DNA from 4 places in the Streptomyces yamdrokensis genome. Region 2 is predicted to be linked to each of the others. Evidence: riboswitches for the same ligand, from Rfam matches in the RefSeq annotation. Region 2 holds a riboswitch; each other region holds the start of a gene.

Region 1 (7,012 bases), 510 kb from region 2:
GGAGTGGTGGATCGCCGTCGAGTCGTACGCGGGGAGGTCCTGGGCGATCGCCGACACGGTCGTGACCGAACCGGCCAGGCCGACCAGGGTGCGGGCCTCGCGCAGCGGAACCGTCCGCTCGGCCTGGTCGAGGGCCGCCTCGATGTCGGCCCGCATCGCGGCGATCCGTTCCTCGGACGGCGGGTCCTGCACCGCCCCGTCCCGCAGCAGGTGCCGCTCGGTCATCCGTACGCAGCCCACGTCGACGGACCGGGCGGCCCGTACGCGGTCGTCGCCCACGACGAACTCGGTGGAGCCACCACCGATGTCCACGACCAGGAACGGGCGGCGCAGGTCCGCACGGCCCGTCAGTTCCTTGGTGGCACCGGTGAAGGAGAATTCGGCCTCCTGGTCGCCGGTGACGACCTCGGGCTCCACGCCGAGGATGTCCAGCACCCCGCGCACGAACTCGTCGCGGTTCTCGGCGTCGCGGGAGGCGGAGGTGGCGACGAAGCGGACACGCTGCGCGCCGTGCTCCTTGATGGCCCGGGCGTACGCGCGGCAGGCGGCGAACGTCCGCTCCAGCGCCTCGGGGGCGAGCCGGCCGGTGCGGTCGACGCCCTGGCCGAGCCGAACGATCGTCATGCGCCGGTCCAGGTCGACAAGTTCGCCCGTGAGCGGGTCGGCGTCGGCCACCAGGAGCCGGATCGAGTTGGTACCGCAGTCGATGGCGGCGACACGGGTCATCGGTCGTCCCCCTCGATCGGCTCGGCCGCGAAGCAGCCGCCGTCCGGGCTCTCCCCCCGGCGTCCCCCGTCGGCGGGCGGCTCGGCGACCGTCACGCACGGGCCCTTGCCCCACCACTGCGGCAGCATCGCGAGCGCCTCGTCGCCCAGCGGGTTGACGCCTGGGCCGGCGGCCAGCGAGTGGGCGACCAGGACGTGCAGGCACTTCACCCGGTCCGGCATCCCGCCGGCGCTCGGGAAGTTCTTCAGTTCCTCGATCTCGTCGCGGCGCCGGACGTAGTCCTCGTGCGCCGCGCGGTACGCGGCCGCCAGCACCGGGTCCGTCGCCAGCCGCTCCGTCATCTCCTTCATCACGCCGTTCGCCTCCAGTGTCCCGATCGCCGAGGCGGCCCGGGGGCAGGTGAGGTAGTACAGCGTCGGGAAGGGGGTGCCGTCGGGCAGCCTCGGCGCGGTCTCGACGACGTCCGGCTGCCCGCAGGGGCAGCGGTGCGCGATGGCGCGCAGCCCGCGCGGGGGCCGCCCGAGCTGCTGCTTGAACGCCTCGACGTCCGCGTCGGTCGGGTCGGTGCGCAAAGTCGTGGGCAGATCGAACAACGCCAGCGCGGAGCGCTGCCCTTGAGGGGTGGTGGCCGGGCGGCGGGCGGGAGTGTCCATATGCGTCTTTCTGCGGTGCCGGTGCTCTCTGCGGTGCTCGTGAGTAGTAAGGCTACGGTCCCGGTACCGGTCTCATCGCCCGGCCGCGTCGGGCTTCCCGGCCGCGTCGGACTTGTCGACGCCGTCCCAGACGTTCGCGTACCAGGGGCGGTCGGCCGATCCCCGGTCGGCGCGCGGCTGCTCGGCCGTGCCCGGGTCGATCACGATGTAGCCGGTCTCGCCGGGCATGACGTAGTGCAGCCGGGCTCGGACCTGCTGCTCGGCGTAGGCGTCGTCCTGCCAGCGCGCCTTCAGGTCGCGCAGCTGTTCGACCCGCTCCCTGGCCGCGTCCTGTTCCCGCTGGAGGTCGGCGATGTCGGCACGCTGGGACACGTACTGCCGCATGGGGTAGGCGAGGGCCACGATCATCGAGCAGACGACCAGGGCGAGCAGCGCGGCCCGGCCGGTCAGCCGGGAGCGGCGGGCCTGGCGCTTGGTCTGCGAGCGGTAGACCCGGGCGGCGGTCTGCTCGCCGATCAGCCGGATCCTGGTCGCGGTGGAGAACCGGTCCCGGTCCTTCACGGCCATCTCCCCGCCTCCCGTTCCCCTGTCATACGCGCGTACGTCCCCGGACACGGTACGGGACCGCGTCCGGGGACGTACGGACGACCGGCCAGGACACGACGACCTCGGTCGTCACCCGGCACGGGTCGTCGGGCCGGCAGACCGGCGGATCAGCCCTTGAACCGCGGGAAGGCGCTGCGGCCGGCGTACACCGCGGCGTCGTCGAGGATCTCCTCGATGCGCAGCAGCTGGTTGTACTTGGCGACGCGCTCGGAGCGGGCCGGGGCACCGGTCTTGATCTGGCCGCAGTTGGTGGCGACGGCCAGGTCGGCGATGGTGACGTCCTCGGTCTCGCCGGAACGGTGCGACATCATGCACTTGAAGCCGTTGCGCTGGGCCAGCTCGACGGCGTCCAGGGTCTCGGTCAGCGAACCGATCTGGTTCACCTTGACCAGCAGGGCGTTGGCCGCGCCCTCCTCGATGCCGCGGGCCAGCCGCTCCGGGTTGGTGACGAACAGGTCGTCGCCGACGATCTGGACCTTGTCGCCGAGCTTGTCGGTGAGGGCCTTCCAGCCCTCCCAGTCGTCCTCGAACAGCGGGTCCTCGATGGAGACCAGCGGGTACGCGGCGACCAGCTCGGCGTAGTACTCCGTCATCTCGGCGGCGGAGCGCTCCTTGCCCTCGAAGACGTACGTGCCGTCCTTGTAGAACTCGGAGGCGGCGACGTCGAGCGCGAGGGCGATCTGCTCGCCGGGGGTGTAACCGGCTTCCTTGATGGCCTCGAGGATGAGGTCGAGGGCCTCACGGTTGGAGCCGAGGTTCGGGGCGAAGCCGCCCTCGTCGCCGAGGCCGGTGGACAGGCCGCGGCCCTTCAGCACCTTCTTCAGCGTGTGGTAGACCTCGGTGCCCCAGCGCAGGGCCTCGGAGAAGGACTCCGCGCCGATCGGGGCGATCATGAACTCCTGGATGTCCACGTTGGAGTCCGCGTGCGAACCGCCGTTGAGGATGTTCATCATCGGCACCGGCAGCAGGTGCGCGTTGGGGCCGCCGAGGTAGCGGAAGAGGGGCAGGTCGCTGGCCTCGGAGGCGGCGTGGGCGACGGCCAGGGAGACGCCGAGGATGGCGTTGGCGCCGAGGGAGCCCTTGTTGTCGGTGGCGTCCAGGTCGAACATCGCCTGGTCGATCAGGCGCTGCTCGGTGGCGTCGTAGCCGACGAGCTCCGGGCCGATCTGCTCGATGACGGCCAGGACTGCCTTCTCGACACCCTTGCCCTGGTAACGGTCGGGGTCTCCGTCACGGAGTTCGATGGCCTCGAAGGCGCCGGTGGAGGCGCCGGACGGGACGGCGGCACGACCCGTGCTGCCGTCGTCGAGGCCGACCTCGACCTCGACCGTGGGGTTGCCTCGGGAGTCCAGGATTTCCCGGGCTACGACGACGTCGATGGACGGCACGAGCATCTCCTTCATGGATGTGACGTGGTTCAGCGGGGCCACGGGGCCCTGCGGACCCGAGCCTATCCGGCCCGGGGCGATCGGCCATCCGGTCGGCCGCTTCGCGGACAGAACCGAGAGTAAATTGTTTCCGAACGGAACAAAAAGGTTTCCGGGAAATCCGGGGACGGGGGGCCGGGGCCGGCCACGGAAAAGCCCCGCCCCGGCGCGTACGGGGGAGACGCGCCGGGGCGGGGCGGACCTTCGCGGGGACGGGGGCCCGGACCCGCGGCCGGCGTCCTACTTCAGGTGCAGCTGCTGGCCCGGGTAGATGAGGTCGGCGTCCTCGACGATGTCGTCGTTCAGCTTGAACAGCTTGCCCCAGCCGCCCTTGACCTCGTGCTCCGAGGCGATCGAGCTGAGGGTGTCGCCCTTGACGACCTTGTACTCGCCGTCGCCCTTCTCGACCTTCTCACCGGTCGGGGTGGTGACGGTCTTCCCGGCGGCCGGACGCTCGTCGGAGCGGGAGGCCTTCTGCTCGGCGGAACGCTCGGGAGCGGCCTCGGTGCTCTGCTCCTGGGGCTCCTGCTCCGGGGACTGCTGCTGGGAGCTCTGCGAGGAGCCGCCGTCCTGGCTGCCGGAGCCCTGGTTGCCCGAGCCCTCGGCGGAACCGCCACCGGTGTAGGCGGCGTTGGACAGGCCCTTGCCGCAGACCGGCCAGGCACCCTTGCCCTGGCCCGCGAGGACCTTCTCGGCGATCTCGATCTGCTGGGCCTTGCTGGCCTGGTCGGCGGTGGCGGCGTACTGCGTGCCGCCGTAGCCGGCCCAGGTGGAGGCGGAGAACTGCAGGCCGCCGTAGTAGCCGTTGCCGGTGTTGATCGACCAGTTGCCGCCGGACTCGCACTGGGCGACGGTGTCCCACTCGGCGGGAGTGGCGGCCGAGGCGCTGCCGGCCGCCATCAGCGGGGCGGCGACGGCGGCACCGGTGATGCCGGCGACGGCGATGGCACGGGTGGCCTTGGACGGACGACGGTGCTTGCCCTTGCTGGAAAACAGCATGGATGGATCCCCTCACCGACGCCTACGAGGTGAGCTGTCGGGTTCGGGCCGGTTGAGTTGCCCGGCCGCGTTCCCTTGCGGGACGCGGCTTCACCCCGAGCCGCATCCGGCGTACTTCACCGGATCCGGCGCCTACCTTGGGTCCCCCGCTCCTGCCTACGGCGCATGACGCGACGACTGTTCCCGTGCTGCCACTGGCAGGATTCGGCGTGGCGGCAGCCGGGGCCCGCGATGGCGAGCGATCACGACCGTAGGCACGCCCCCGGCGGATTATCAAAGACGATCAGGGCTTCTGAGACCTATCTCTCATCACCTTTAAAACGGACATTCGTTGCGAAACGTGACTCTCAACTTCCGCCGCCGACGCGCTTTTTCGCACGCCGGCCCGCCTGTCGCCCAATCGACGCACCGTCATCACCCGGCCGGCGCACGGCCGACGCCCGAGCGGCCGGCCGCCGCTGCGGGAATGTCGGCATTTACCCGATTCGAAACCAGATGCGAGTTCCTAGCCGAAAAGGGTGAGATTCGGGGCGTTCGCGCCCGCGGCTTCGTCGTCCCCGCCGTACTGGGCGAGCCATCCGCCGCCGAGCGCAAGGGAGTCGGAGGCGACCGAGGAGCCGCCCGCGGAGGCCGCGCCGGAGTCGCTCGACGGGGAGGAGCCGTCGAGGCCGCGCGTGAAGCCGAGACCGCCGCGCGAGGCGTGCCGGCCGGAGGATCCGGCGTCACGGTCCGCACGCGCCTCTTCCTCGGCGCTGGCGCCGCGGTGACGGCCGCCGCCGGAGTCCTCGCCGTCGGCCGATTCCGAAGCGTCGGCCTTCTGCCCCGACTTGTCCGAGTCGTCACCCTTGGCGGAGGAAGACGCGGAGGGGGAGGGAAAGGCGTCCGCCCCTCCTTCCTTCTTCCGGCCGTCCGCGGCGTCTTCGTCGCCCTCGTCGCCCTCGGCGTCCTTCGCGTCCTTCGCGTCCGACGAGGAGCCGGCGGACTGGGACGGCGACGGAGTGGCGGACCTTTCGGAGCCGGTCCCGCCCGACGAGTCGCCCTCCGCGCCGGTGTCGACGTCGAGCACGGACGAGTCCTGCTCCAGGCCCCCCAGCAGCCCGCAGGCTCTCCACACACCGACGCCCTGGTCGGCGAGGATCTTCTCGGCCACGGCTATCTGCTGGCCGCGGCTGGCCTGGTCGGCGCTGGCCGCGTAGTCGAGGCCGCCGTAGGCCTCCCAGTCCTCCTGGGTCAACTGCAGGCCGCCGTAGTAGCCGTTGCCGGAGTTCTGGCTCCAGGAGCCGCCCGACTCGCACTCGGCCACCCGGTCCCAGGTCGAGCCGTCGGCGGCACTGGCGGCGCCGGCCCCGAGGAGGGGGATCGCGATGGCCGAGCCGGTCACTCCGGCCGCGACGAGAAGAGCCGGAGCCTGGCGGGGCCGACGGTGACGACCGTTCCCGGAGAGCATGCGGAGACCTTTCGCAGGACAACAGTTGCTCGCACGGCGTTTCAAACCATGACGTTTGAAAAGCGGGACGCCGCGCTTGATGGGTGAACGTATAGGCAGTCGAACGTCTGTCACAAGTTCATGCCGCGCAGATCACACGAAGATCACGGAGTTGAGTGGGTGTCACCTTCACAGCCGTCCTGCCAACGGTCGACGGACCGTGTTCGAGGCGGCCCTGACGGTCACTTGCGTCGTGGCCGACGGATACGCCGAGGGCTTTTCCGGGGCACTTTCGAAGACCATCCGGGCATTTCGGAATGTGTCCCGGGCGCGTCGGCCCCGTTCCCAACATCACATCGGGGGCGGGGTGAATTTCACCGGCAGTGTGCGCAGTCCGCGCATGATGAGGCCGCCGCGCCAGCGCAGTCCGGCCGGATCCGCCGCGAGTTCGAGGTCCGGCAGCCGGGTCAGCAGCGTGGCGAGCGCGGTCTGGCCCTCCAGGCGGGCCAGTGGGGCGCCGAGGCAGTAGTGGATGCCGTGGCCGTACCCCAGATGCTGGTTGTCGCGCCGTGCGAGGTCGAGTGCGTCGGGGTCGGCGAACCGCTCCGGATCGCGGTCCGCGGCGGCCAGGACGACGAGGACCGGGTCGCCCGCGGAGATGTGCTGCCCGCCGAGGGTGAGCGCCTCGGTGGCGAACCGCCAGGTGGCCAGCTCCACGGGCCCGTCGTAGCGCAGGAGTTCCTCCACTCCGGTCTCCAGCAGCCCGCGCTCCCCGGCGGCGAGGGACTTCTGCAGGCGCTCGCGCTGCCCCGGGTGGGTGAGGAGGGCGTAGGTGCCGTTGCCGATGAGGTTGACGGTGGTCTCGAAGCCGGCGAACAGCAGGATGAACGCCATGGCGGCTGCCTCGTTCTCAGTGAGGTGCTCGCCGTGGTCGGAGGCGCGGATCAGGCCGGAGATGAGGTCCTCGCCGGGGGCGGGTTCGGCGGGCAGGGCCTCGCGCTTGCGGTGGATCAGGTCGGCCAGGTAGCCGCGCATCTTCTTCACCGACCGGGCGACACCGCCCCTGGGACCGCCCGCGTGCCGGATCATCATGCCCGCCCAGTCGCGGAAGTCGTCCTGGTCCTCCTCCGGAACGCCGAGCAGGTCGCAGATGGCGTAGATGGGGAGCGGGAAGG
Region 2 (7,012 bases):
GGCGACAGCGACCCGGTCTGGCTGGGCTTCTACTCCTACGACCGCTTCGCCGCCGACGCCGCCGAGTGCTACCGCGACCTGAAGGCGCCCCGCCAGGTCCGCCGCTTCACCGAGCAGGCGCTGTCGCGGCCGACGGAGGAGTTCGTCCGCTCGCACGGGCTGCGGCTCGTCGTCTCGGCGGTCGCCGAACTGGAGTCCGGCAACCTGGACGCCGCCTGTGAGCAGGGCGTGCGGGCGGTGGAGGTGGCCGGCCGCATCTCGTCCGCGCGCACCACGGAGTACGTCAGGGACCTCCTGCACCGCCTGGAGCCCTACGGCGACGAACCCCGCGTGGTCGAACTGCGCGAGCGCGCCCGGCCGCTGCTGATGACTCCCGCCTGACTCCGGCCGCCACCCCGACCGCCCCATATCGGCGGTCCGCGGCAGACCCCTGCCGCTTTCGGGGTTTACGGGTGTCGTCAGTGGCGCAGTGCACTATCGGGACCGGGAGGTGGTGCGGGTGGCGCGGTGGGCGTACGACTGCGATGTGCTGGTGATCGGCGGCGGCGTCGTCGGTCTGTCGACGGCGTACGCGATCACCCGCGCGGCGCCGGGCACACGGGTCACGGTGCTGGAGAAGGAGCCCGGACCCGCCCGGCACCAGACGGGCCGCAACAGTGGCGTCATCCACAGCGGCATCTACTACCGCCCCGGCTCCCTGAAGGCGCGGTACGCGGTGCGGGGCGCGGCCGAGATGGTCAAGTTCTGCGCGGAGTACGACATCCCGCACGCGGTGACCGGCAAGCTGATCGTCGCCACCGGCCGGGACGAGCTGCCCCGCCTGCACGCCCTGGCCCAGCGCGGCCGGGAGAACGGCCTGACGGTCCGTGAACTGGGTGCCGCGCAGATCGCCGCGTACGAGCCGGAGGTCGAGGGTCTGGCCGCCATACACGTCGGCACCACCGGCATCTGCGACTACGCCGCGGTCGCCCGTCGGCTGGCGTCCGCGTCCGGCGCGGAGATCCGCTACGGCGCGCGGGTCACCCGCGTCGACCGCCGTGCGGACCTGGGCGTGGCCGTTCTGACCACCGCCGGGGACGTCGTGCGCGGCCGGGTCCTGGTGAACTGCGCGGGTCTGCACTGCGACGAGATCGCCCGCCTCACCGGCGACGAGCCCGGCATGCGCATCGTGCCGTTCCGCGGCGAGTACTACCATCTGGCCCGCCCGGAGCTGATCCGCGGCCTGGTCTATCCGGTGCCCGACCCGGCGTTCCCGTTCCTCGGCGTCCATCTCACGCGCGGCGTCGACGGTGGCGTCCACGTCGGACCCAACGCCGTACCGGCCCTGGCGCGCGAGGGCTACGACTGGCGTACGGTCCGCCCGCGCGAGCTGGCCTCCACGCTGGCCTGGCCGGGCTCCCGGCACCTGGCCCGCCGCCACTGGCGGCACGGCGCCGGCGAGCTGCACCGTTCCCTGTCCCGGCGGGCCTTCACCGAGGCGGTCCGCCGGCTCGTGCCCGCGGTCCGGGAGGCCGACCTGGTGCCGGCCCCGGCGGGCGTACGGGCCCAGGCGGTCCTGCGCGACGGCACCCTGGCGGACGACTTCCTGATCCAGGAGACACCCCGCGCGGTCCACGTCCTCAACGCCCCCTCGCCCGCGGCGACGGCGTCCCTGCCCATCGGCCGCGAGGTTGCCCGCCGGGCCCTGACGGCCCTGGCCGCCCCGAACGACGCACCCCGCTGAGGCGGCCGCCCCCACCGGCCCCCCGCACCCGCGGGACCGACCCCGGCCTCGGTGCCGTTCGGAACCGGCCGCGGAGGCCTCGCGCAACCCCCGTAAAATCGACAGCACTGTGTCTGACTCCGTAAACACCCCCGAAGCCCTCACCCCGCACGCCGGGCACACGCCCGGTGCGTCGGTCCGCCGTACCCGGGAGAAGGGCGAGCCCCGCTTCCCGGACGGACCGAAGGCCGATCCCGCCGGGTCGCACTTCGAGCGCCGGATCCGGAGTTTCCAGCCACGCCGGAGCCGGGTCACCGCCGGGCAGGCGGACGCGTTGCAGCGGCTGTGGCCCCGGTGGGGCTTCGACGTCGACGGCAGGCAGCGCCTCGATCTCGCCGCCTTCTTCGGCAACGACCGTCCGGTCGTCCTCGAGATCGGCTTCGGCATGGGCGAGGCGACCGCGCGCATGGCCGCCGCCGACCCGGGCACCAACATCCTCGCCGTGGACGTCCACACCCCCGGCCAGGGCCATCTGCTCGGCCTCGCCGACCAGCACGGCCTGGACAACGTCCGCGTCGGCAACGGCGACGCGATCATCCTGCTGCGCGAGATGCTCGTCCCCGACGCGCTGGGCGGACTGCGCGTCTACTTCCCCGACCCCTGGCCGAAGAAGCGGCACCACAAGCGCCGGCTGATCCAGCCCGCCTTCCTCGACCTCGCCGCGACCCGCCTCGCACCGGGCGCGCTCCTGCACTGCGCCACCGACTGGGAGCCGTACGCCGAGCAGATGCTCGAGGTGCTGACCGCGCACCCCGGCTTCGAGAACACCCTGGTGGACGGCGGTTTCGCGCCGCGTCCGGAGTTCCGGCCGCTGACCCGTTTCGAGGGGCAGGGGCTGGACAAGGGCCACGTGGTGAACGACCTGCTCTTCCGCCGCGTACAGCACCTCGACCGGCCCGGCCGGGGCGCCGTCGGCACCTGAACCCGCCCGGTGTTCCTGCGGGCAGCACCGTTCCCTCGTTAGGGTCAATGTTGTGGCCATCAGCCGTCCGTACCCGACCCGGCCCGGCGGGCCCTCCGGTCCCGCAGGACCGGCCGACGGGCCCGCCCTGCGGCACGCGCACTGGTGGCGGCGGCCCTGGGTGCGGTACGGGGCGCTGACCGCCCTCCTCGCGCTCTCGGGCCTGGTCATCCTGGGCCTGGTCCGCGAGCGGACCGGCACGGAGGGCTTCCTCGTCGGGCTCGGCCTCGCCGTGCTGCCGGTGCCGCTGCTCGTCGCCGCCTTCCGCTGGCTGGAGCGTGTCGCGCCGGGCCCGTGGCGCAACCTCGTCTTCGCCTTCGCCTGGGGCGCCTGCGCCGCCGCGCTCATGGCGATCGTCGCCAACAGTTTCGCCACGCGGTGGATAGCGACGGAGACGGCCGACCCGTCCCGCGCGGACACGCTCGGCGCGACCGTGATAGCCCCGGTCGTGGAGGAGTCCGCGAAGGCCGCCGCCGTCCTGCTGGTCTTCCTGTTCCGCAGACGCGACCTCACCGGAATCCTCGACGGCGTGGTGATAGCCGGGGTCACCGCCACCGGCTTCGCCTTCACCGAGAACATCCTCTACCTCGGCACCGCCTTCGGCACCGACCAGCTCACCGGCGGCAGCGGCGTCTTCTCCGTCACCGCGGCGACGTTCTTCGTCCGCGTCGTCATGTCGCCGTTCGCGCACCCTCTCTTCACGGTCCTCACCGGCATCGGCTTCGGAATGGCCGCGCTCGCCGCCCGGCGGCGCCGCCCGGTGCGCGTCCTGCTCCCGCTCGGCGGCCTGCTGCTCGCGATGGGCATGCACGCCCTGTGGAACGCCTCCTCGGCCCTCGGCGGGTACGGCTTCTTCGCCGTGTACGCGGCGTTCATGGTGCCGTCGTTCGGCCTGCTGACCTGGCTGGTGGTGTGGACCCGGCAGCGTGAGCTGCGGACCGTACGGGAGGAGCTGCCCGCGTACGTCAGGGCCGGCTGGCTGACCCCGGCCCAGCCCTACGCGCTCGGCTCGATGCGGGCCCGGCGCATCGCCCGGCGGTACGCGCACCGGCACGGCGGCCGGACCGCTGCCCGCGCGGTGGCGCAGTACGGGGCGTACGCGACATCGCTGGCGTTCCTGCGGCACCGGGGGCGCCGCGGCCGCGCGGGCGCGGACTTCGTCGTACGGGAGCACGAACTGCTGCGCGAGATGTGGCACCGCCGCGACACGGCCCGCCCTGCCCTGGAGCACGCGGCCCGGGTCACCGCGCCGCCCGCCCCGCCCCGGCCGGGGCACGGCCCGTACGGCCTGCCCGAAGCGTACGGAGGGTACGGCGCATACGGCCCGTACGGCGCCGTGAACCCCGGCCACCCTGCGGCCGGGCCGAACCCCTACGCGCACCCGTACCGCCCCTGGCAGCGCCCCTGAAAACGCCGAACCGGCAGTCCTGACGTCGGGGGGCGTCGTCAGGGCTGCCGGGGCTGCGGCTGCGTGGGGCGCGGGACGCGAAGACCGGCCGGGGCCGGGGTCTCAGACGGCGAGGCCCTTCGACTGCATCCAGGCCATCGGGTCGATGCCCGAGGCGGAGCCGGCCGGGTGCACCTCCAGGTGGAGGTGGGCGCCGGTGGAGTTGCCGGTGGAGCCGACGCGGCCGATCACATCGCCGGTGTTGACCTGCTGGCCGACGCTGACGCTGATGGAGGACTGGTGGGCGTACCAGATCTCGGTGCCGTCGTCGAGGGTCAGCACGGTCTTGTAACCGTACGAGCCGTCCCAGCCGGCGGAGGTGATCGTGCCGGTGTGGACCGCCTTGATCAGCGTGCCCGTGGGGGCGGCGAAGTCCAGGCCCGTGTGCTGGCCGGAGGACCAGTAGGCGCCGGCCTGACCGAAGGTCGAGGAGATGGTGTACGAGGAGGTGGGCAGCGCGTACTGCGTGGCCAGTTCGGCGAGACGCTCGGCCTCGGCCTTCTTCGCGGCCTCCTCCTCCGCCTTCTTCTTCGCCGCGGCGGCCTTCTCCTCGGCCTCCTTCTTCGCGGCGGCGGCCTGCTCCTTGGCCTCCTTCTCCGCCTTCGCGGCGGCTTCGGCGGCGGCCCTGTCCTCGGCCTGGCTCTGCTGCTGCTCGACCTGCGCCATGATCCGGGCGCGCAGCACCTCGCCGGCGTCGGAAGCGCTGCCCTGCTCGGCCTCGTCGGCGACCGCGCCGATGCTGCTGAGCGGGGTGGCGGAGCCCTGGGGGGTTTCCTCGTCGGAGATGAGGGAACCAACAGAGGGAAGGTCCGGTACGGAGATGGAGACCGGCGGCTTGCCGGTCTGGGCGCTGGCCATGCCGCCACCGGCGACAGCGGCTATGACACCGACGCCCAGGACGGTGGAGCTACGGGCGAGGCCTCCGCCGCGCTGCTTGCCGACACGATGCCGGCCGCGCACGGGACGAATGGAATCCTCGGTGGGGTTCCACTCCTCGAAGGGGCCCTCGTCGGTGCGGATGCCGCCGTAGCCGAAGGTGTCGCTGTCGCGTCGGCTCGGCATGAAGGGGGCCTCGGGGGCAGGCCGGTTGGACGCCACGTGGGGCGCACTCCTTTCCTTCCTTCTCGCCTACCGGGTTAGCTGACGGGTTCGGAGCAGGAAGGTCTCCTACGCGCGTATACCGTCCGTGTCTCCACGGGGGCATCCGCGCGATTCACCCCAAGATGTTGGTTCCCCGGTTCCCTTGCGGGATTCGGCGCGTGCGCACGGAGCCGACTCGTGTGACGGCTGGGACGACCGCGCTGCGTTATCGAACGTTAATAGACGCGAGGGTCGTATTCCAAGCCGTTCCTCTTGATCGTTAACGACTTCCGCACGGACTTAAGCGCCACGACCGGTCGAAACCGGGCGAGTTGACTTCACCGTCCTCGTCACACTCGAGTTGACGGTGCGTCAATTGTTATGCGCAGCGAGGCGGCTCGATCACCTGGCGTCACATCTTCGCGGAAGTACCCCGGGACGCTCTCCCGAAACGGGACGGACGCAAAAGGCCGAGGGCCGGAATCCTCTCGGATTCCGGCCCTCGGCCTTCAGTAGCGGGGACAGGATTTGAACCTGCGACCTCTGGGTTATGAGCCCAGCGAGCTACCGAGCTGCTCCACCCCGCGTCGTTGTGTTCACCAGCATACGGCATCCGCGGGGCACTTCGCACACACGTTGCCGCCGCCCCTGCCTCACCGGCCGAGCAGATGGCCGTTCGGCGCCTCGGCGGCCTCCTTGTGCTCCGGCAGGACGACGACCAGGGCGCCCTCCGCGGCCAGTACCCCGCTGCCGTCGGCGTCCTCCACGAAGGTGTCCGGCTCCCGCCACGCGGTGACCACCCGCCGTACTCCCGCGTCCAGGACCAGCCGGGCGCAGGGCACCGGCCGGGAGGCGCGCCGGGCGCAGGGTTCCAGGCTGGAGTACACGGTGGCGGTCGCGAGCCGCGGGTCCGCGGGGTCGATCCCGGCGAGGGCGGCCTCCTCGGCGTGCACCACCGGATCACCGCCCTCGCGGGAGTGGCCCCGCGCCAGTTCGGTGCCGTCGGCCGCGACGACCACCGCGCCCACGCTGAACGCCGTCTTCGAGGGCGGGCACCGCTTTGCCAGTTCACAGGCGAGGGCCAGCCAGTGGTGGTCGGCGGCGACGGGGAGCGGGCCGGCGCCGGGGGCGGTGGGTTCGTAGCGCATGAGGACGACGTCGCCGATCGGGCGGGTCTCCAGCAGTCGCAGCCGGCCGCCCTGGTAGGTCCCGGATCCGAAGAGGCGGGCGGCGTCCGGGTCGCCGACGAGGAGCGGGGCGAGGACCAGCTGGAGCTCGTCGGCGAGGCCCTGGGTGAGGAGCTGGGTGTGGATCAGGCCGCCGCCCTCGACCATGAGCCGCCGGACGCCGTACACGTCGTACAGGTGCGTCAGGAGGCGGCGCCAGTCGAGCTCGGCGCCGAGCGGCACGACGTCGGCGGCGAGGCCGTGGGCGCGGGCGCGTTCGGAGCCCTTGTCGGTCGTGTAGAGGACCTTCGCGCCACCGGTGTGCCAGAACCGCGCCGCCGGGTCCAGGTCGCCCGAGCCACTGACGGTGACCTTCAGCGGGTAGGCGGGCCTGCCCTCGGCGGCCCGGGCGGCACGTCGCTCGGGCGCGTTGACCAGCAGCCGGGGGTTGTCGGCCCGGATCGTGCCGGCGCCGACCAGGATCGCGTCCACCGACGCCCGTACCTCGTCGACCCGGTCGAAGTCCTCCGGGCCGGACAGCAGCAGCCGCTCGGGCCCGGTGTCGTCGAGATACCCGTCGAGCGAGACGGCGGCGG
Region 3 (7,012 bases), 2.2 Mb from region 2:
GTGACTCTATTGCAACGCGCGGGAATTTCCGACGGTGGGCCGGGAATCATGTCTGTTTTTTGGACAACGGACAGCCGGAAACGCCGAAAGCCCCGACTCGGAGAGCCGAGCCGGGGCCGTACCGCAAAAAGCGGGCACCTGGGACGTCAGGGGATCACGCGGACGTCCCAGGTGCGCACGCCGGTCAGGGAGGCGTACCCCCGGTCAGACGTTCGCGCCGTGCGCGCGGAGGTACGCGACGGGGTCGATGTCGGAGCCGTACTCGATGGTGGTGCGGGCCTCGAAGTGCAGATGCGCGCCGGTGACGTTGCCGGTGGCGCCGGAGACACCGATCTGCTGGCCCGGGGTGACCTGCTGGCCCACCGAGACGCCGACGGACGACAGGTGGCCGTACTGGGTGTACGTGCCGTCGTGCATCTTGATCACGACCTGGTTGCCGTAGGCGCCGCCCCAGCCCGCCTCGACGACGGTGCCCATGCCGACCGAGAGCACGGGGGTGCCGCTCGCAGCGTGGAAGTCGACACCGGTGTGGGTGCCGGAGGACCAGACGGCGCCGCCGGACAGGTAGCCGGTCGAGACGTAGGAGCCCGCGATCGGGGACACGAAGGTGTTGAGGCGCTTGCGCTCGGCCTCACGCGCGGCGCGTTCCTCGGCCTCGCGGGCCTTGACGGCCTCCTCGGCCGCCTTCTCCCGGGCGGCCTCCTCGGCGGCTTCGCGTGCGGCGGCCTGGGCCGCCTCGCGTGCGGCCTCGTGCTGGGCGGAGGCCTGGGCGTCGACCCTGGCGGCGACCTCGTCGCCCATGGTGACCACGGGGGTCAGGCCGGTCTGCGCCGCGGCGGGTTCGGCGGCGAGCGCCGGAGCGGAGAGGGAGCCGATGACACCGGTGGTGGTGAGAGCCGCGACGCCCGCCGCCTTGGCGGTGCCGCGATGCACGCGGCTGGGACGACGGTGCTTCCCGGTGGCGCGGGTGAACGCCATGTACAGGGTGGTCCTTTCCTTCCTTCTCGCCTACCGGGTTAGCTGACGGGTTCGGAGCAGGAAGGTCTCCTACGGACCCCCTCGCGACACGCGCGGGCGTCCGATTCACCCCAGGGACTTCTGACGGGTCCCCGGCTCCCCTGGCTCGCGCCGTACGGGGACTCGGCGATGACTGTCCGGTGCCGCGGGTGCGGCGCACTGCCCGACGAACAGACCGCCTGACGCTAAACGGGACGTCTTCCCGTTCCCAAACGAATCCAGGATTTTGTAGCGCATCCCACAGGGCAGACAGGCACCTCCCGCACCAATTCGGACATAAAGGGGCCCTGGTGACGTTCTCGTCACCAGGGCCGCGCGCGTGTGCGTCCGGCGTGCGGCCGGACGGCCGCCGGCGGTGCGCCGACGGGTCGTCTACTCGGCGGAAACCACCGTGACTTCGCCGATGCCGAGCGCCTCGACGGGCTCCTTGATCTGCGCCGCGTCGCCGACCAGGACCGTCACGAGGCGGTCCACCGGGAAGGCGTTCACCACCGCCGCGGTCGCCTCCACGGTGCCGGTGGCGGCGAGCCGCCGGTACAGCTCGGCCTGGTAGTCGTCGGGCAGGTGCTGCTCCACCTGGTCGGCGAGAGTGCCGGCGACGGCCGCGGCGGTCTCGTACTTGAGCGGTGCCACGCCCACCAGGTTCTGCACGGCGACGTCGCGTTCGGCGTCGGTGAGGCCTTCCGCGGCGAGGGTGCGCAGCACCGTCCACAGGTCCCGCAGGGCGGGCCCGGTGTTCGGGGTGTCGACGGAACCGCTGATGGCGAGCAGCGACGCGCCGGTGCCGTCCGGGGCGGACCTGAGGACCTGGCCGAACGACCGCACACCGTAGGTGTAGCCCTTCTCCTCGCGCAGGACGCGGTCCAGGCGGGAGGTGAGGGTGCCGCCGAGGCAGTAGGTCCCGAGCACCTGCGCGGGCCACACGCGGTCGTGCCGGTCCGCGCCCACGCGGCCGATGAGCAGCTGCGTCTGTACGGCGCCGGGGCGGTCCACGATCACGACGCGGCCCGTGTCGTCGGCGGCGACCGGCGCGACGGGCCGCGGCTGGGCGGCCGATCCGGTCCAGGCTCCGAGGGTCTCGCCGAGCAGCTCGTCCAGGTCGGTGCCGGTGAGGTCGCCGACGACCACCGCGGTGGCGGTCGCGGGGCGGACGTGCGTGTCGTAGAAGGCGCGTACGGCCGCCGAGTCGATGCCGGCGACCGTCTCCTCGGTGCCCTGGCGCGGGCGGGACATGCGCGACGCCGCCGGGAACAGCTCCTTGGAGAGTTCCTTGGCGGCGCGGCGGGACGGGTTGGCCAGCTCGTGCGGGATCTCGTCGAGGCGGTTGCGGACGAGGCGCTCGATCTCGCTGTCGGCGAACGCGGGCGCCCTGAGGGCGTCGGCGAGCAGTCCGAGTCCCTTGGCGAGCCGGGAGGCCGGTACCTCGAGGCTCAGGCGGACACCGGGGTGGTCGGCGTAGGCGTCCAGGGTCGCGCCGCAGCGCTCCAGTTCGGCGGCGAACTCCTCGGCGGAGTGCTTGTCGGTGCCCTCGGAGAACGCCCGCGCGGTGATGGTGGCGACACCGTCGAGACCGGCGGGCTCGGCCTCCAGGGGCGCGTCGAGGAGCACCTCGACAGCGACGACCTGCTGGCCGGGGCGGTGGCAGCGCAGCACCGTCAGACCGTTGCCGAGGGTGGTGCGCTCGGGGGCCGGGAAGGCCCAGGGCCGGGCCTCGCCCGCCTGCGGCTGGGGGTGGAAGTCCATCGTGGCGAGCTCGGTCACTTCGCCGTCTCCTCGTTCTCGTCGGTGCCGGCGGCCGCGGCTTCTTCGGCTCCGGCGGCTGCGGCTTCTTCGGGCTCCCCGGCCTCGGGGGTGACGGGCTCGTAGACGAGCACCGCGCGGTTGTCGGGACGCAGGCGGGCCCCGGCGACCTCCCGCACGTCCTCGGCGGTCACGTCGAGGATGCGTCCGACGGCGGTGAGGGCGAGCTGCGGGTCGCCGAACAGGACGGCGTACCGGCACAGTTCGTCGGCCCGGCCGGCGACGGTGCTGAGCCGGTCGAGCCACTCACGCTCCAGCTGGGCCTGGGCGCGCTCCATCTCCTCGGCCGTGGGCCCCTGCTCGGCGAACCGGGCGAGCTCCTCGTCGATCGCGGCCTCGATGACGGGCACCTCCACGTCACCGGACGTCTTCACGTCCAGCCAGCCCAGGGAGGGCGCCCCGGCCAGCCTCAGCAGGCCGAACCCGGCCGCCACCGCCGTGCGGTCCCGTCGTACCAGCCGGTTGTAGAGCCTGGAGGACTCGCCGCCCCCGAGGATCGTGAGCGCCAGGTCCGCGGCGTCGCTCGCGCGGGTGCCGTCCTCGGGCAGCCGGTAGGCGGCCATCAGCGCACGCGCCGGGACCTCCTCCTCGACGAGCTCGCGCAGCTCCTCGCCGATGATCTCGGGCAGCGAGCCGTCGCGGGGCTCGGGCTTGCCGTCGTGGGAGGCGATGGAGCCGAAGTACTTCTCGATCCAGGCGAGCGTCTGCTCCGGGTCGATGTCACCGACGACGGAGAGCACGGCGTTGTTCGGCGCGTAATACGTGCGGAAGAAGGCGCGGGCGTCCTCCAGGGTGGCCGCGTCCAGGTCCGCCATCGAGCCGATGGGCGTGTGGTGGTACGGGTGGCCGGCCGGGTAGGAGAGAGCGGTCAGCTTCTCGAAGGCCGTGCCGTAGGGGACGTTGTCGTAGCGCTGGCGGCGCTCGTTCTTGACGACGTCCCGCTGGTTCTCCATGGACTCCTCGTCCAGGGCGGCCAGCAGGGAGCCCATGCGGTCGGCCTCGAGCCAGAGGGCGAGCTCCAGCTGGTGGGTCGGCATGGTCTCGAAGTAGTTGGTCCGCTCGAAGCTGGTGGTGCCGTTGAGCGAGCCTCCGGCACCCTGGACCAGCTCGAAGTGACCGTTGCCCTTCACCTGCCCCGAGCCCTGGAACATGAGGTGCTCGAAAAGGTGAGCCAGGCCGGTACGGCCCTTGACTTCGTGACGCGAACCGACGTCGTACCAGAGGCACACCGCCGCGACGGGGGTCAGGTGGTCCTCGGAGAGCACCACGCGCAGGCCGTTGGACAGCCGGTGCTCGGTCGCTGTCAGGCCGCCGGAGCCTGCCTGGGCGGTGGCCGTGTGACCCATGGGCATGTACGTCCCTTCGATCGCGGAGGCGGTCGTCGCATCCGCCGTTTGTGCCGGTCCTGCCACTGTATGCAAGCGTGCGGAGCACCGGTGAAGTTCCCGGACGGGACCGGATACGCCGAGAGCGAGAACCACGGGTACGGGTGGGACGACGCGGTACGCATGGGGGTCGTGGGGCGTACGGGATCGCAGGCGGCGCACGGGGCCGTGCGCCCGGCGCCGGTTCTCTCCCGCCACCCCGCTCGCGGCGCCGGAGGGAAGTGCGCGTACCCTGCCGGCACCCCGCCCCGGGCCCCCGACGGAGGCCGGCGGCGGGGGCATGGTCCCGGTTGTCGGTGCGGCGGTCCACAATGGTCCGCGTCAGATACCGTCCCACGCTTCAGCAAGGAGCCGGCAGCGATGGCCCGCCGCAGCACGAAGACCCCGCCGCCCGACGACTCGTACGAGGAGCGGATCCTCGACATCGACGTCGTCGACGAGATGCAGGGCTCCTTCCTCGAGTACGCGTACTCGGTCATCTACTCCCGCGCCCTGCCTGACGCGCGCGACGGCATGAAGCCGGTGCACCGCCGCATCGTCTACCAGATGAACGAGATGGGCCTGCGCCCCGACCGCGGCTACGTGAAGTGCGCGCGCGTGGTCGGCGAGGTGATGGGCAAGCTGCATCCCCATGGCGACGCGTCGATCTACGACGCCCTGGTGCGCATGGCACAGCCCTTCTCGATGCGGGTCCCCCTGGTCGACGGACACGGCAACTTCGGCTCCCTGGGCAATGACGACCCGCCGGCCGCCATGCGGTACACCGAGAGCCGGATGACCGAGGCCACGAGCCTGATGACCGAGTCCATCGACGAGGACACGGTCGACTTCGCGCCCAACTACGACGGCCAGGAGCAGGAGCCCACGACCCTGCCCGCCGCGTTCCCGAACCTCCTGGTGAACGGCGCGTCGGGCATCGCGGTCGGTATGGCCACCAACATGCCGCCGCACAACCTCCGCGAGGTGATCGCGGCCGCCCGCCACCTGATCCGGTATCCGAACGCGGACCTCGACGCCCTGATGAAGCACGTCCCCGGCCCCGACCTGCCCACCGGCGGCAGGATCGTCGGCCTCCCGGGCATCCGGGACGCGTACGAGAAGGGCCGCGGCACCTTCAAGATCCGCGCGACGGTCACCGTGGAGGAGGTGACGGCCCGCCGCAAGGGCCTGGTCATCACCGAGCTGCCGTTCACGGTGGGTCCGGAGAAGGTGATCGCCAAGATCAAGGACCTGGTCGGTTCGAAGAAGCTCCTGGGCATCGCCGACGTCAAGGACCTCACCGACCGCGCCCACGGTCTGCGTCTGGTCGTCGAGATCAAGAACGGCTTCGTGCCGGAGGCGGTCCTGGAGCAGCTGTACAAGCTGACGCCCATGGAGGAGTCCTTCGGCATCAACAACGTGGCCCTGGTGGACGGCCAGCCGCTCACCCTGGGCCTCAAGGAGCTGCTGGAGGTCTATCTCGACCACCGCTTCAACGTGGTCCGCCGCCGCTCGGAGTTCCGCCGCGGCAAGAGGCGCGACCGTCTGCACCTGGTCGAGGGCCTGCTCACGGCGCTGCTGGACATCGACGAGGTCATCCGCCTGATCCGCTCCAGCGACAACTCCGCGCAGGCGAAGCAGCGTCTGATGGAGCAGTTCTCGCTGAGCGGGATCCAGACCCAGTACATCCTGGACACCCCTCTGCGCCGCCTCACCCGGTTCGACCGCATCGAGCTGGAGGCGGAGCAGGAGCGGCTGAACGCGGAGATCGAGGAGCTGACCCGCATCCTGGAGTCGGACGCGGAGCTGCGCAAGCTGGTCTCGTCCGAACTGGCCGCGGTGGCGAAGAAGTTCGGCAACGACCGCCGCACGGTCCTGCTGGACGGGGCGGCCGCACCGGTCGCCGCCGTGCCGCTCCAGGTGGCGGACGACCCGTGCCGGGTGCTGCTGTCCGACACGGGCCTGCTCGCCCGTACGGCGGACGCGAAGCCGTTCCCGAAGGGTGCGCACGCCAAGCGGGTCAAGCACGACATGATCGTCTCGGCGGTGCCGGCCACCGCCCGTGGCGAGGTGGGCGTGGTCACCTCGACGGGGCGTCTGCTGCGGGTGAACGTCGTCGACCTCCCGCAGCTGCCGGAGTCGATGCCGACCCCGAACCTCTCGGGCGGGGCGCCGATCTCGGAGTTCGTCTCCCTGGAGGACGGCGAGCGGGTGATCTGCCTGACGACGCTCGACGAGTCGTCGCCGGGCCTCGCGCTCGGCACGGAACAGGGTGTCGTCAAGCGGGTGGTGCCCGACTACCCCTCCAACAAGGAGGAACTGGAGGTCATCACCCTCAAGGAGGGCGACCGGATCGTCGGTGCAGTCGAGCTGCGCACGGGCGAGGAGGACCTGGTCTTCGTCACCGACGACGCGCAACTCCTGCGCTACCAGGCCGCGCAGGTCCGTCCGCAAGGGCGCCCCGCCGGCGGCATGGCGGGCATCAAGCTCGCCGAGGGCGCGAAGGTCATCACCTTCACGGCGGTCGATCCGGGGGTGGACGCGGTGGTGTTCACGGTCGCCGGCTCGCGCGGCACGCTGGACGACTCCGTCCAGACGACGGCCAAGCTGACGCCGTTCGACCAGTTCCCGCGCAAGGGCCGGGCCACCGGCGGTGTGCGCTGCCAGCGGTTCCTCAGGGGCGAGGACTGCCTGTCCCTGGCCTGGGCCGGCCCCACCCCGGCCCGCGCCTCCCAGAAGAACGGGACACCGGTCGGCCTGCCGGAGCCCGACCCGCGCCGCGACGGTTCGGGAGAGTCCCTGCCGAAGACGGTGGCGGTGGTGGCGGGCCC
Region 4 (7,012 bases), 2.7 Mb from region 2:
ACCCCGGAGCAGGCACGGTCGGACATCGAGCGGGAGACCGTCCTCGACGCGCGGGCGGCGGTGGAGTACGGCCTCGCGGACCGGGTCCTGACCGACCGCGAGGACCACCTCCCCACCTCCGGCGCGAGGTGAGCCGCCGATGCTGCCACCCGAACTGCCACCGCTGCCCGCGCTGACCCGCGCCGAGGCCGAGTTGATCGACCGCTACCTCGAGGCCGTCGACCTGCTGGGCCGGATCAACCCTGCCCGCGACGGCGACACCTACCGCGGGCTGCGCGCCGCACAGGCACTGGTCGGCAAGGCCGTCGCACTGCGCGACGCGCTGACCGTCATGCACCGGCGCGGCGAGACCGAGCTGCACGTCGCCACGCTGGCCCGGGCCCTTCGGGTACTGGACGGCGACCGGCGCACGGCCCGGGTCACACTGCCGCCGGGCTCCGGCAGTTGACGCCCGTACCGGTTCAACCGCGGCCGGCGTCGGCAACACGTCCACACCTGAGCCGAAACGGACCAAAAGGGATACCACCAACCGGCGTAGACGAACCACTTCTTTTCGGGCCGTCACGGTTGCGCACCACGCGTGGCCGCGCACCGGAACGGGCCACTCCGGTGCTGGTCCGGGACTCCTCGGCACCCCGGACGGCAGCCCGGACGCGGGGCTGTCCACCCGAACGGATGAGTGGTGAGTAACAACACAAACCCCCGGTTCAGTTGGGATTTCGGACCGGCAGTTGCCAAGATCGCTCACTGACGACAAGACCCCGCCGCCGCGGCGGGGCGATCCGGGCGGACGCCGAGTCCTGCCGCCGCCCGGATGACCGGTCGACAGGAGTGGATCGGCAGGAGTGGAGGACCCGAGCACGACGGGTCGCCGGAACGGGAGTTCGACTCCCGTGCCGAGCAGCCCTTGGGGTGAAGCCGCACTCGTGCGGCCGGGCAACTTCGCCAGCCCGAATCCGACAGGTCATCCTTCACAGGCGGCTGACGAAGGGTTGCGCATGACCGCGCTCAATCGTGTCCCGTCTCTCATGGCCAGGGCCGGCACGGCCTCGGCCCTCACCCTCGCCGCCGTGGGCGGCTCGATCGTCCTCCCGGGTACCGCCCCGGAGGCAGTGGCCGCGACCACGGCCACCAAGGCCCTCCAGGTCGCGGCGTCCAAGAAGGGCGCGCCCTACCACTGGGGCGCCACCGGACCGAGCCGCTTCGACTGCTCCGGACTGACCCTCTACTCGTTCAAGAAGGCGGGCAAGACACTGCCCCGTACTGCGTCCCAGCAGTACAACAAGACCCGCCACGTCTCCGCCTCGAGCCGCAAGGCGGGGGACCTGGTCTTCTTCCATTCGGGCCAGAACGTCTACCACGTGGGCATCTACGCGGGCCAGGGCAAGCTCTGGCACGCTCCGAAGACCGGGGATGTGGTGCGCCTGCAGAAGATCTGGACCCACAGCGTCTGGTACGGCCGGGTGAAGTGATCCGCGAGGGCGGCGGCACCCCCCCTGCCGCCGCCCCGCCGGACACGCCGAACGACACCCGGAGAGCACACCGATGCGGCCGTGGGCCCCTACGGCTCCTGCCGTCCTGCCGTCTCCACCGCCGTGACCGGCTCGGCGGGGACGGTCCACGGAAGGACGACGGAGACGGTCTTTCCACCCTCTCCGGTGGGGCGGACCCTCATCCTGCCGCCGCACTCCACGGTCAGCCAGCGGATGATGACCAGCCCCCGGCCGTTGTCCTGCTGGACCGCGGCGGGGAGTCGTTTGGGGAACCTCGGGTGGCTGTCGGTGACACCGATGCACAGCTGGTCGTCGCGGTCGAGGGCGATGTCCACGGTGAACGTGGGTGACTGCCCCAGGGTGTGCTGCACGGCGTTGGTCGCGAGTTCGGACACGATCAGCCGGATCGTGTCGGACACTTCCGTGTCCTCCGGCATGCCCCACTCCGCCAGCGTGCCCACCACATGGGCGCGAGCCGCGGAGACCGAGGCAGGATCGCTCGGCAGAGTGATGGATGCTTCCAGATGGTCTGCCATGGCGATGTCGTCCCTTTCCACGGGACCGCAGTCCGACACGGAGCGGCTGATTCGAGTACGGTCCCGCACTGGTGCTTCGTCGTCAGACTGCCATCACCACAGACTGTCGGCGGCGATACGGCCAAGATATGCATATATCTGTCGCTCAAAGCGGTGAACTCTGCGACGGGAGACCGTATGTGGGTGACCCGGAGGGAGTAAGGGGGAAGCCATGCAGCACGGTCCCGCGGTACGCCGCCGGAAACTGGGCGCCGAACTGCGTTCGCTGCGCACATCGGCGGGGTTCACCAGTGGTGAGGCAGCCCGGCTGGTGGGCTGGCACCAGTCGAAGGTGAGCCGGATCGAGACGGGCACGAGCGGGGTGAAACCGGCCGATGTGCGGTTACTGCTCGACGCCTATGGCCTGACCGACCTTCAGTTGCGGGAGTTGCTACTGGTGCTGGCGGGGCCGGGCGACAGCAGCGGACGACACCACTGGTGGCACGCGTACCGGGGTGTACTGCCGCCCACCTACCGGGACTTCATCAGCCTGGAGTCCCAGGCCAGCGCGATGCGCACGCTGGAGACCACCGTGGTTCCCGGGCTGCTGCAGACGCCCGAGTACGCGCGGGCCGTGACGGCGGCGGCGCTGGAGGGCACTTCGGAGGAGCGGCTGGACACACTGGTGGAGGTGCGGCTGGCCCGGCAGGACGTCCTGCGGGCGGACCCGCCGCTGGGGTTCAGCGCGGTCCTGGACGAGGCGGTGCTGCGCCGGCAGGTCGGCGGCCCCGGCGTCATGACCCGCCAGCTGGAACGGCTCGTGGAGGCGGCGCGCCTTCCCCAGGTGCGGCTTCAAGTACTGCCGTTCACTGCCGGGGCGCACATCGGCGTCACCGGCCCTTTCGTAATCTTCTCATTTTCGCGCACTTCTGATCTGGATGTTGTAGTTCTCGACCACTTGACGAGTAGCCTCTATCTGGAGCGGAAAGAAGACCTCCGGGTGTACTCGGAGGCTTTCGACGCCCTTTCGATCCACGCCCTTTCGCCCGAGGACTCGTTGGATTTCATCGCCGGGACAGCCGCCGGCGTGTAAGGAGGCACGATGCCCGCACCGTCTCGGACCCTTCCCTCCAGCACCGACCTGCACGGTGTGCGGTGGCTGCGCAGCAGCTACAGCACGGGCGCGAACAACTGCGTCGAGACGGCCCGGCCCGCCACCGGTCCCGGTGCCGGACTGCTCGCCGTGCGCGACTCCAAGGACCCGGACGGGCCCGCGCTGCTCATCTCCCCCGGGAGCTGGGCGAAGTTCGTGGCCGCGGTTCACTGACCTGCCGGTCCTCCGGCGCCCACCCGTACTCGCCCACCCGTACTCGACCGCCCGTCATCGGGCGGCTCACGGCCGTGCCTCGCCGACTCATGGCCGCGTCTCGCCGATCACCTGTACAGCGCGTTCGATCTCGGCCCCGGACAGGTCCGCGCGGGCGGTCAGTCTGAGCCGTGAGATGCCGTCGGGCACGGAAGGAGGACGGAAGCAGCCCACGGACAGGCCGGCCGCCCGGCAGTCGGCCGCCCATCGCACGGCCTGCTCCGGGGACGGGGCACGCACGGAGACGACCGCGGCGTCGGGGCGTACGGCTTCGAGGCCCGCGGCCGTCAGCCGGTGGTGCAGGTCGCGCGCCACCGCGCCCGCCCGCGCCGCGCGCCCTGGTTCACGGCGCAACAGCCGCAGGGCCGAGAGCGCGGCGCCCGCGGCCGCCGGTGCGAGACCCGTGTCGAAGATGAAGGTGCGGGCCGTGTTGACCAGATGCTCGACCACCCGTGCCGGGCCGAGCACGGCTCCGCCCTGGCTGCCGAGCGACTTGGAGAGTGTGAGCGTCACCACGACGTCCTCGGCGCCGGCGAGCCCCGCCGCGTACGGGGCGCCGCGTCCGCCGTCGCCGAGTACCCCGAGGCCGTGGGCGTCGTCGAGCACCAGTCCCGCGCCGCGCTCACGGCACGCCCCGGCCAGCGCGGCGAGCGGGGCGGCGTCCCCGTCGACCGAGAAGACCGTGTCGGACACGGCGACGGCGGCCCCGGCGTGCCCGCTCAGCGCCTTGCGCGCGGCGTCGGGGTCGGCGTGCGCCACGACCTGCGTCCTGCCCCGGGCCAGCCGGCAGCCGTCGATCAGCGAGGCGTGGTTGCCCGCGTCGGACACGATCAGCGAGCCGTGCGGGGCCAGCGCGGTGACGGCGGCGAGGTTGGCCGCGTAGCCGGAGGAGAGGACGAGGGCCGCCTCGAAGCCGCAGAAGTCGGCCAGTTCGCCTTCCAGCTCGGTGTGCAGCTCGGTGGTGCCGGTGACGAGCCGGGACCCGGTGGCCCCACCGCCCCAGGTCCGCGCCGCCCGCGCCGCACCCTCGGCCACTTCCGGATGCCGGGCCAGACCCAGGTAGTCGTTGCTCGCCAGATCGAGGAGCGGTGCGTCGGCGGTGCGCGGGCGCAGGGTCCGTACGAGCCCGGCCCGGCGGCGCAGCGCCGCCTGCTCGTCGATCCAGCCGAACGCCATGGGTCCTCCGGTGGTTTTGTAGGCAGTGGACAGACAGTAGCGGGACGGCCGGCCGGCCACTGTGTGGCCATGCCCACAGCCGTCAGCGCCTCTGTTGTACGAACCCTCCTTGGCCGGGGCGGCCGAATAGGACAGGATCGGCTCCCATGAACCTGCTGAACACGCTGGTGGACAAGGGGCTTCGGCGCGAGACGCCGACCCGTGGCGAAGCGCTGGCCGTCCTCGGGACGTCCGACGACGATCTGCTCGACGTGGTGGCCGCGGCCGGGAAGGTGCGGCGGCACTGGTTCGGGCGGCGGGTGAAACTCAACTATCTGGTCAACCTCAAGTCCGGCCTGTGCCCGGAGGACTGCTCCTACTGTTCCCAGCGGCTCGGCTCGAAGGCCGGCATCCTGAAGTACACCTGGCTCAAGCCCGAGCAGGCCTCGGACGCGGCCGCGGCCGGGCTGGCGGGCGGCGCCAAGCGGGTGTGCCTGGTGGCCAGCGGCCGCGGCCCGACCGACCGGGACGTGGACCGTGTCTCCGACACCATCAAGGCGATCAAGGAGGGCAACGAGGGCGTCGAGGTGTGCGCCTGCCTCGGACTGCTCTCCGAGGGCCAGGCGGAGCGGCTGCGCGAGGCGGGCGCGGACGCCTACAACCACAACCTCAACACCTCCGAGGCCACCTACGGGGACATCACCACCACGCACACGTACGCCGACCGCGTGGACACCGTGCAGAAGGCGCACGCGGCCGGTCTGTCCGCCTGCTCCGGGCTGATCGCCGGCATGGGTGAGAGCGACGCGGACCTGGTCGACGTGGTCTTCGCGCTGCGCGAACTGGACCCGGACTCGGTGCCGGTGAACTTCCTGATCCCGTTCGAGGGGACACCGCTCGCGAAGGAGTGGAACCTCACCCCGCAGCGGTGCCTCAGGATCCTGGCGATGGTGCGGTTCGTGTGCCCGGACGCCGAGGTGCGGATCGCGGGCGGCCGGGAGGTGCATCTGCGCACGATGCAGCCGCTCGCGCTGCACCTGGCCAACTCGATCTTCCTCGGTGACTACCTCACCAGCGAGGGCCAGGCGGGCCGGGCCGACCTGGAGATGATCGCGGACGCCGGGTTCGAGGTGGAGGGCACCGACCGCGTGACACTGCCCGGACACCGGGCGGGTGCGGGTGCGAGCGTGTGCGGGTCGCCCGACGGGGGTGGCGGATGCGGGTCGCACGAGGGCGGTGGCGGATGCGGGTCGGCATCCTCCGGCGCCGGGGCGCGTGTGGATACGGGGACGGACGCGGGTCCGGGGACGGTGAGCGAGGGGGCGGGCCGGGCCGACGGACCGCGTACCGATCTCGTCGCCGTCCGCCGGCGGGGTGCCGGAACGGATCTCGCGCCCAATGCCTGAGCGGTCCGTACCCGAGCTTCTCGAGCTGGACCGGCGACATGTCTGGCATCCGTACGGGCCCATGCCCGGCCGCGGGGAACCCCTCGTCGTGGAGTCGGCGAGCGGGGTAAGGCTGCGGCTCGCCGACGGCTCGGGCGAGCTGGTCGACGGGATGTCGTCCTGGTGGTCGGCGATCCACGGCTACAGCCACCCGGTGCTGAACGAGGCCGTGCGCGACCAGCTCGGGCGGATGAGTCATGTGATGTTCGGCGGGCTCACGCACGAGCCCGCCGTCCGGCTGGCGAAGCTCCTCGTAGACATGTCACCCGACGGCCTCGAGCATGTCTTCCTCGCCGACTCGGGCTCGGTGTCGGTCGAGGTGGCCGTCAAGATGTGCCTGCAGTACTGGCGTTCGCTCGGGCTGCCCGGGAAGCGGCGGCTGCTGACCTGGCGGGGTGGCTACCACGGGGACACCTGGCAGCCGATGTCGGTCTGCGATCCCGAGGGCGGGATGCACGAACTGTGGACCGGGGTGCTCCCGGAACAGGTGTTCGCGAAGGCCCCGCCTGCCGAGTACGAGGAGTCGTACGCCGAGCACCTGCGGGAGCTGATCGGGCGGCACGCCGGTGAACTGGCGGCCGTGATCGTCGAGCCGGTGGTGCAGGGCGCGGGCGGCATGCGCTTCCACTCCCCCGCGTACCTGCGGGTGCTGCGCGAGGCGTGCGACGCGCACGACGTGCTGCTGGTGTTCGACGAGATCGCGACCGGGTTCGGGCGTACGGGCGCGCTGTTCGCGGCGGGGCACGCGGCGGTGACGCCGGACGTGATGTGCGTGGGCAAGGCGCTGACCGGCGGCTATCTGACCATGGCTGCGACGCTGTGCACCGCGCGTGTGGCCGAGGGCATCTCGCGCGGCGACGTGCCGGTGCTGGCGCACGGTCCGACGTTCATGGGCAATCCGCTGGCGGCGGCCGTGGCCTGCGCCTCGATCGAACTCCTGCTCGGGCAGGACTGGCTCGCGGAGGTCAAGCGCATCGAGTCGGGCCTGCGGGACGGGCTGGCGCCGGCGGCCCGTCTGCCGGGCGTCCGTGACGTGCG

What was found. Region 2 has a riboswitch for cyclic di-AMP ahead of ACWZEH_RS16160 (M23 family metallopeptidase). Riboswitches for the same ligand answer to the same signal wherever they lie in the genome.
Region 1: it holds a riboswitch for cyclic di-AMP, as region 2 does, so the genes downstream of both, ACWZEH_RS13695 (transglycosylase family protein) here and ACWZEH_RS16160 (M23 family metallopeptidase) in region 2, are expected to answer to the same signal.
Region 3: it holds a riboswitch for cyclic di-AMP, as region 2 does, so the genes downstream of both, ACWZEH_RS25940 (M23 family metallopeptidase) here and ACWZEH_RS16160 (M23 family metallopeptidase) in region 2, are expected to answer to the same signal.
Region 4: it holds a riboswitch for cyclic di-AMP, as region 2 does, so the genes downstream of both, ACWZEH_RS03735 (C40 family peptidase) here and ACWZEH_RS16160 (M23 family metallopeptidase) in region 2, are expected to answer to the same signal.

The regions. Positions count from the first base shown of each region.
Region 1 is NZ_CM132679.1:3,161,651-3,168,662, forward strand. Features, by position in the region: gene ACWZEH_RS13675 (Ppx/GppA phosphatase family protein) at 1-726, opposite strand, end outside; gene ACWZEH_RS13680 (DUF501 domain-containing protein) at 723-1,379, opposite strand; gene ACWZEH_RS13685 (FtsB family cell division protein) at 1,452-1,946, opposite strand; gene eno (phosphopyruvate hydratase) at 2,093-3,373, opposite strand; gene ACWZEH_RS13695 (transglycosylase family protein) at 3,653-4,411, opposite strand; cyclic di-AMP (ydaO/yuaA leader) riboswitch at 4,416-4,585, opposite strand; gene ACWZEH_RS13700 (transglycosylase family protein) at 4,917-5,858, opposite strand; gene ACWZEH_RS13705 (cytochrome P450 family protein) at 6,189-7,012, opposite strand, start outside.
Region 2 is NZ_CM132679.1:3,666,870-3,673,881, forward strand. Features, by position in the region: gene ACWZEH_RS16140 (NsdA family TPR-like regulatory protein) at 1-381, shown strand, start outside; gene lhgO (L-2-hydroxyglutarate oxidase) at 470-1,723, shown strand; gene trmB (tRNA (guanosine(46)-N7)-methyltransferase TrmB) at 1,833-2,684, shown strand; gene ACWZEH_RS16155 (PrsW family intramembrane metalloprotease) at 2,737-4,131, shown strand; gene ACWZEH_RS16160 (M23 family metallopeptidase) at 4,234-5,268, opposite strand; cyclic di-AMP (ydaO/yuaA leader) riboswitch at 5,281-5,438, opposite strand; tRNA gene ACWZEH_RS16165 (tRNA-Met) at 5,764-5,837, opposite strand; gene ACWZEH_RS16170 (dihydrofolate reductase family protein) at 5,904-7,012, opposite strand, start outside.
Region 3 is NZ_CM132679.1:5,833,744-5,840,755, reverse strand. Features, by position in the region: gene ACWZEH_RS25940 (M23 family metallopeptidase) at 205-978, opposite strand; cyclic di-AMP (ydaO/yuaA leader) riboswitch at 992-1,156, opposite strand; gene ACWZEH_RS25935 (M16 family metallopeptidase) at 1,390-2,778, opposite strand; gene ACWZEH_RS25930 (M16 family metallopeptidase) at 2,775-4,169, opposite strand; gene ACWZEH_RS25925 (DNA gyrase/topoisomerase IV subunit A) at 4,563-7,012, shown strand, end outside.
Region 4 is NZ_CM132679.1:962,983-969,994, forward strand. Features, by position in the region: gene ACWZEH_RS03725 (ATP-dependent Clp protease proteolytic subunit) at 1-132, shown strand, start outside; gene ACWZEH_RS03730 (hypothetical protein) at 140-448, shown strand; cyclic di-AMP (ydaO/yuaA leader) riboswitch at 860-995, shown strand; gene ACWZEH_RS03735 (C40 family peptidase) at 999-1,472, shown strand; gene ACWZEH_RS03740 (ATP-binding protein) at 1,562-2,029, opposite strand; gene ACWZEH_RS03745 (helix-turn-helix domain-containing protein) at 2,241-3,101, shown strand; gene ACWZEH_RS03750 (DUF397 domain-containing protein) at 3,111-3,335, shown strand; gene ACWZEH_RS03755 (8-amino-7-oxononanoate synthase) at 3,423-4,550, opposite strand; gene bioB (biotin synthase BioB) at 4,697-5,935, shown strand; gene ACWZEH_RS03765 (adenosylmethionine--8-amino-7-oxononanoate transaminase) at 5,928-7,012, shown strand, end outside.